DNA from 3 places in the Brachybacterium tyrofermentans genome. Region 2 is predicted to be linked to each of the others. Evidence: riboswitches for the same ligand, from Rfam matches in the RefSeq annotation. Region 2 holds a riboswitch; each other region holds the start of a gene.

Region 1 (2,256 bases), on a different contig from region 2:
CCGATCCCCTGCAGCAGCGCCGAGAGCACCAGCAGCGGGCCGACGGGGCTGCCCAGGAACACCACCTCGACGACCGCCGCGATCAGCTCGGCGAGGATGCCGCTGCCGGGCCGTCGGAGGATCGCCACGGCGATCGGGCCGACGAGCAGCCAGGACCCGAACAGGACGTGCTGGGCGAGGTCGCCCGCGGGGCCCATGGCGATCGCAAGGCCGTTCCATGCCTGGACGAAGACCCAGTACAGGAAGCCGAACACGACGCCGAGCACGACGACCAGCACGATCTCCCGCAGGGTGAAGCGGGACCGCCTGCGGGTCGGGCCCGCCTGCACCGCGGTCATCGGGTCACCTCGTCCAGGGTGCGCGTGGCGTGCGAGGGGCTGTTCAGCGAGATCGTGAGGTGGCTGGTCACGTGCTGGACGCTGCGTCCCACCAGCAGCCATCCGGCGATCGCGGTGGCCAGGACATCGCCGACGTCGCCCTCGAGGCGGGTCACGAAGTGCTCGGATCCGCGGAAGGTGCCCAGCTCGCGGGCGTGGTCGATCGCGGCGTAGATGTCCCGCATGTGGTCCGGGAGCGTCCCGTCGGCGAGAACCTGGTCGGCCAGTGGGTACAGCGCCCATTCCGCCGAGGCGTAGCGGCCCGTACGGCGGGGCTCGGGGACCTCCACGCCGCGGGGCCCGGCACCGCCGGGCAGCTCGCAGGCCACCTCTCCCGGGCATCCCCGGGACAGCAGCACGGAGATCGTGGCGTGGTGCTCGGTGCGGGCGAGATCCTCGGCGAGGTCGATGAGATAGCGCTGCAGGTGCGCCTCGTGGCCGCCGACGTAGGTGGAGACGTCCCCGGTCTCGCGCACGAGGCCGGTGTCGTCGAGGCGGGAGAGGATGCCGCGCAGGAGCGACGCGTAGTCGTCGGCCATCACGGCGGCGCTCACCCGGGCGCCGACGCCGAAGCCGAGCGGGGTCGCGGTGGGGTCGGCGGCGTGTTCCGTGGGATTCGCGGCGTTCTCCGTGGGATCCGCGGCGTTCTCTGCGGGATCCGTCGCGTTCTCTGCGGGAGCGGAAGCGGGCCCCGAGGCGGCAGGAGGAACGCTCCCGGGAACAGGGGGTGGGAAGGAGACGATCATGGTCCGTGCCTTTCACGAAGGGCACGGGCACACGGCGGATCTCGCCCGGCGGAGCTCCCTGCGCCGGCATGATCCGGGTCAGGTTCTACGGTCGGAGTTGGAGAACTCCCTCTCAGCCCGGCCTACCGGACTCCCGTGCACGGGGCCACTGTAGACGGCACCGTGGGCTCGCCGACCATCACGTCCACGGCGCCCGGCGCCCGCATGGTCGTGGACGCGGGCGCGGGCGTAAGTCGTGGGTGCTGTCGCGGTCGAGGTCCAGAGCTCAGTGCTCAGAGCTCAGAGCTCAGAGCTCGACGATGCCGTCCTCCGGCCAGTCGCGCACCTCGGTGCTCTCGGGCGAGAGCGCACCCGACTGGCGCAGGAAGATCGGTCGACCCGCGGCGCTGGCCACCGCGTCGTGGACCGGCAGGGCCACGCGCGGGCGCACCGCACGCAGGAAATCGATGGTCTCGGACATCTTGGACCACGGCGCCACCACGGCGAAGGCCAGGGCGTCGATCCCATGGAACTCCTGCAGTGGCTCCAGGGAGTCCCCCGTGATCCCGAGCTGCGGCCCGCCTCCGGCGGAGAGCACGAGGCCCACGTTGCCCACGCGCGGGATATCGGGATGGATGATCGCGTGCTGACCGCCCGCCGCCGCGATCCGCAGCGCCTCGTGCCCGTCCAGCGCCGGGAACTCATGGGCCTCGCCCGCGCTGAGCGGCAGCAGGCGCTCGGTCGAGATCGCGGCGCCGTCCTCGCTGCTCTCGGCGAGCTGCGCGGCGGTCTCCGGCTCGGCGATCACGACCGCCTGCGCACTCGCGCCCAGGACGTGGTCCAGCAGGCCGCGATCGAGATGATCCGGATGCTGATGCGTGATGGCGACGGCGTCGACGCCCGCGAGCACCTCGTCATCCAGCGTTCGCACGGCGTCGGCGCTGAAAGTCCCAGGGTCCACGAGGACCCGCCGCCCGGCCATCTCGACGAGCAGGCAGGAGTGGACGAGGTGACGGATCTTCATAGCTGCCTCCAGGGTCTGCGGAATCGGATGCCCCCACCGTACGACCACGGGACCACCACGCCAATGCCCTGCGGAGACGGCTCGGCTCCCTTGCCGATCCAGCTCGATTCCCCTGTACAGCCGGCACGAC
Region 2 (2,256 bases):
CCCCGTGCTGCGGTGCAGCCGACGTCGCGACGTCCTCCAGCGCCTCCGTCTCGACCAGCACCCCCGCCTCGACGAGCACCTCCCGCCGCTCCCGCAGCACCTCCTCCGGGTCCCCGTCGGCGAGGATCCGGGCCTGGTCGCCGAGCACCACCAGCCGGTCGACGTGGGGCAGCCAGGGCTCGATGCGGTGCTCGGCGAGCACGAGGGTGCGGCCCTCGGCGGCCTCGAGGATCGCCGTGCGCACCTCCTGTGCGGTCGCGGGGTCGAGCATGCTCGTCGGCTCGTCGAGCAGCAGCAGATCGGGACCCAGCGCGAGCGACCCGGCCAGGGCGATGCGCTGCTGCTGTCCGCCGCTGACATCCAGCGGGGCGCGGGAGGGATCCAGATCGACCCGGGCCGACGCGAGGGCGTCCTCGGCGCGGTGGTGGATCTCCGGGCGGTCCAGGGCGGCGTTCTCCGGTCCGAAGGCGGCATCCCTCGTGATGGTCGCGGCCACGAGCGCATGGGTGGGGTTCTGCAGCAGCAGTCCGCGCTCGCCGGGCCGTCGCGGGGGCGGGACCAGCTCGCTGCCCTCGCCGGTCTCCTCGTCCAGCAGACCCGCGAGGGCGCGCAGCACCGTCGACTTGCCGCTCCCGCTCGCCCCGGCCAGCAGCACGCGCTGGCCGGCAGGGATCACGAGATCCAGCCCAGCGATCGTCGGCTCCCGCCGGGTGAGCGGGCGCCAGGTGAGGCCGTCCAGCGCTGCCGGGGACGACTGCGCAGAGATCGTCTCAGGCCTCGGCGATGCGGGCATGCTCACGACCGGAGGGCAGGGAGTCCACCGCGCCGGTCGCCGCCAGGGCGCGGGATGCCGCCCAGCCCAGCACACCGCACAGCAGCGCCCCGGAGACCAGGAACGCCCCCAGCATGGCCAGGGAGAACGGCCAGCTCATCTCGGGGTAGTAGATGACCTTCTCCCAGCCCCATTCCAGGACGGCGGCGAGCAGCCCGCCGAGGATCGCGACCGGGAGCGTGAAGCGCCGATAGCGGGTGAGCAGGAACGCGAGCTCGACGCCGCCGCCCTGCATCAGCCCGGAGATCGCGGTGCCCCAGCCCCACGGGCTGCCCAGCAGCATCGAGAGCACCGCGGCCAGCAGCCCGGCGAACAGAGCGGCGCCCGGCTTGCGCACGAGCAGCGCGGCGAGGATGCCCGGCAGGAACCAGATCCCGGCGAGCAGCCCCTCGGCCGGCTTGAAGGCGGCGGTGAACGGACCGATCAGCGTGTACAGCTGCCCGTATCCCAGATAGGCGACCCCGAAGGCCGCCCCGATCAGCACGGTGACCATCAGGTCGAGGGTGCGGAAACGCGTCATCACTTCTCCTTCCATCTGCACGGAAGGGGCGCACAGGACCGGTGGCCCCGCGCGGATGTCCCGACTCCCTACGCCGGCGCGAGCCGGATCAGGTTCGAGGGTCTGCGCAGGTTCGCGCACTCTCAGCACCGTGGAGGTGCTCCCCTGTCAGTGGATGACCCCGCCAGTCTAGCCGTCTCACCGACGGGCGCGGTTCGCGTCACCGACGGGCGCGGTTCGCGTCACCGTCGGGCGCGGATCGCCTGGTCGATCGCGGCGGCGGTCGCCTCGGTGTCCTCGGGGGAGATCACATAGTTCGTCCCCGAGCGCCCGACGATCTCGACCATCTTCCCTGCGCGGGTCACCAGCAGCCGGTACGGCTGCTGCGCCTGGCCGGTCGTGTAGATCTTCCGGCTGCCGACGGGGGTGAGCTCCGCGGCCGTGGACGCGGAGGCCCGGCCCCGACGCCAGCCGTACCCGCCGAGCGTCACCCCGACCGTGGAGGCCCCCAGCGTGCGGTACTGCACGGTGCGGAAGTCCGCCAGCGGCCAGGGCTTGCGCGGCAGGAAGCCGCCGAGGCTCACCGTGAGGCCGCGCTCGTCGACCACGAACCGCGCATGCTGACCCATCCAGGTCCACAGCGTGAGCAGGACGAACAGGAACGCGATCAGCAGGCCGGCGGCCACGCTGCTGCGCGAGGACATCAGCAGCGTGGCGATCACGCCGGCCAGCACCGTCAGGCCGATGCGGGTCCAGCCGATCCGGGAGGGCCGGGTGGTGCCGACGTAGAACGGGGCGTCGGGCCTCACAGCACGCCCGTCGAGAGGTCGATGATCACCAGATCGTCACCCGGTCCTCGGGGGCGCGGTACATCCCGTCGCCCTCGCGCACGTCGAAGGCCTCATGGAACTCGGCGAGGTGGCCC
Region 3 (2,256 bases), on a different contig from region 2:
GAATGCGGCTGTGCCCGTCGGGGCCGAGAATGACTGCATCGAGGCTGCGCCGTTCCCGTGGGGGCATGACTTCCGGGAGGTCCGCCGCAGCCAATTGGCGGTAGATCGTTCTCACCAGGGGCCACGCGTCTCCGCAGTCGGTCGATCCGGGCCGGTTCAGCCACGCCGGTGTGCGTGGCTTCTCGATCACCTGGTGCTCGGGCAGCGCGGCGCGCACAGCCGCGATCGTCGAACGCTGGAATTCAAGAGCCATAAGCCCCAAGGTAGCGGGGCACCCGCCAATTGGTGGGTGCCATCCCGTCGCTGCGAGGCGACGGCCTTCGGCGCGTAGCTCTCAGTCCTCGACGGTCCTGATCACCCGGGCCGGCGAACCGACGACGAGCGCTTTCGCCGGCACGTCCTTGGTGACGACGGAGGCGGCGGCGATGACGGCGTCGTCCCCGATGGTGACGCCGGGCAGGATCGTCACGTTCGCGCCGATCCACACGTTGTTCCCGATCGTCACGGGGGCCGGGTGGAGGTCGCCGCGGCGGCTCGGGGCGAGGTCGTGGTTCAGGGTGGCGATCACGGTGTTGTGCCCGATGAGGCAGTCGTCGCCGATGTGCAGCCCGCCCTGGTCCTGGAAGCGGCAGCCGGCGTTGAGGAACACGCGCTTGCCCAGGTGGATGTTCTTGCCGAAGTCGGAGGTGAAGGGCGGGAACAGGGTGACGCTCTCGTCGATCTCACGGCCGGTGAGCTCGGCGAGCAGCTCTCGCACCCGGGAGGGTTCGTGATAGCCGCCGTTGAGCTCTCCCGTGACCTTCAGCGCCTCCTGGCTGGTGGCGTGCATGACCGCGTGCAACGGGGAGTTCGCCGGGATGGCCTGGCCGGAATCGAGGGCGTCCAGCAGGTCGGTGAGGGTCATGGGGCCGCCTTCCACGGAGGGTCGCGCCGGGGTGGCAGCGCCGCGACTCCCAGCGTAGCCAACACTGCCTGCGCGGACGCTCGACCGTCCTGACGCTCCAGGCCGACGGGCAGGGCACCTCGTCGCCGACCAGGCCCACCTCCCCCACTCCGGGATCGCAGTCCGGACCGTTCGCACGCGCCACACCAGATCCACTGCCTCCCCTCGCGGCCGGCGACCGCGAGGGGAGGCAGCGGCGAGCCGCTCGAGCATCCTCACGGTCGAGACGGGTGCTACTATCGTCGCCGATCCCTCGGGTGCCCGATGCAACGGGCTGAGATCGGACTGTCGCAGTCCGAGTACCGAATGAACCTGCCCCGGATAATGCCGGCGAAGGAAGAAGGAGAGCGCAGCGCCATGTCCGCACGCCCTGAGAAGTTCGCACGACTGGAGAACTACCCCACCCACCGCCTCGACGTGCTCGAGGATCCCGCCCATGGCATCCGTGTGCCCATCACCCGGGTCCTCCAGGACGATGCTCCCGATGGCACCGCCAACCCGCCGCTGGCGGTGTATCGCACCGCCGGCCCAGGGTGCGAACCGGAGGTGGGACTGCCGCCGATGCGGGAGGACTGGATCGTCGGCCGCCGCGACGTCGAGGAGTACGTCGGCCGCGACCGATCCTTGTCCGACGACGGCCGGGGCGCTATGCGCCGCGGCGAGGCGAGCGCCGAGTGGCGCGGTGCCCGCCGCGCCCCGCTGCGCTCCCCCATCGGCACCCGGGTCACACAGATGCACTACGCCCGGCGCGGCGAGATCACTCCGGAGATGCGCTATGTCGCGCTGCGGGAGAGCTGCGACGTGGAGCTGGTGCGCAGCGAGCTCGCCGCAGGGCGCGCGATCATCCCGGCGAACGTGAACCATCCCGAGGCGGAGCCGATGATCATCGGGAAGGCCTTCCTGGTGAAGATCAATGCGAACATCGGCAACTCGGCGGTGACGTCGTCGATCGCCGAGGAGGTCTCCAAGCTCGAGTGGGCCACCCGCTGGGGCGCGGACACCGTCATGGACCTGTCCACCGGGGACGACATCCACACCACCCGCGAGTGGCTGCTGCGCAACTCCCCCGTGCCGATCGGGACGGTGCCGATCTACCAGGCTCTCGAGAAGGTCGACGGGGAGGCGAATGCGCTGACCTGGGAGATCTTCCGCGACACCGTGATCGAGCAGTGCGAGCAGGGTGTGGACTACATGACGATCCACGCCGGGGTGCTGCTGCGGTACGTGCCCCTCACGGCGAACCGGGTCACCGGGATCGTCTCGCGCGGCGGGTCGATCCTGGCCGGCTGGTGCCTGGCCCATCACCGCGAGAA

What was found. A riboswitch is a leader RNA that binds a small molecule or an ion and turns the genes downstream of it on or off. The one in region 2 is predicted to bind thiamine pyrophosphate.
Region 1: linked by a shared signal. The riboswitch ahead of ABD093_RS16765 (YkoF family thiamine/hydroxymethylpyrimidine-binding protein) and the one ahead of ABD093_RS15665 (ECF transporter S component) in region 2 are both predicted to bind thiamine pyrophosphate.
Region 3: linked by a shared signal. The riboswitch ahead of thiC (phosphomethylpyrimidine synthase ThiC) and the one ahead of ABD093_RS15665 (ECF transporter S component) in region 2 are both predicted to bind thiamine pyrophosphate.

The regions. Positions count from the first base shown of each region.
Region 1 covers NZ_BAAAIR010000048.1:123,702-125,957, reverse strand. Annotated here, with positions in the region: gene ABD093_RS16770 (ECF transporter S component) at 1-338, opposite strand, end outside; gene ABD093_RS16765 (YkoF family thiamine/hydroxymethylpyrimidine-binding protein) at 335-1,123, opposite strand; TPP riboswitch at 1,162-1,270, opposite strand; gene ABD093_RS16760 (MBL fold metallo-hydrolase) at 1,410-2,126, opposite strand.
Region 2 covers NZ_BAAAIR010000046.1:349,530-351,785, forward strand. Annotated here, with positions in the region: gene ABD093_RS15660 (ATP-binding cassette domain-containing protein) at 1-793, opposite strand, end outside; gene ABD093_RS15665 (ECF transporter S component) at 771-1,352, opposite strand; TPP riboswitch at 1,401-1,508, opposite strand; gene ABD093_RS15670 (hypothetical protein) at 1,574-2,140, opposite strand; gene ABD093_RS15675 (M13 family metallopeptidase) at 2,166-2,256, opposite strand, start outside.
Region 3 covers NZ_BAAAIR010000005.1:5,691-7,946, reverse strand. Annotated here, with positions in the region: gene ABD093_RS01060 (hypothetical protein) at 1-253, opposite strand, end outside; gene ABD093_RS01055 (sugar O-acetyltransferase) at 335-904, opposite strand; TPP riboswitch at 1,189-1,299, shown strand; gene thiC (phosphomethylpyrimidine synthase ThiC) at 1,301-2,256, shown strand, end outside.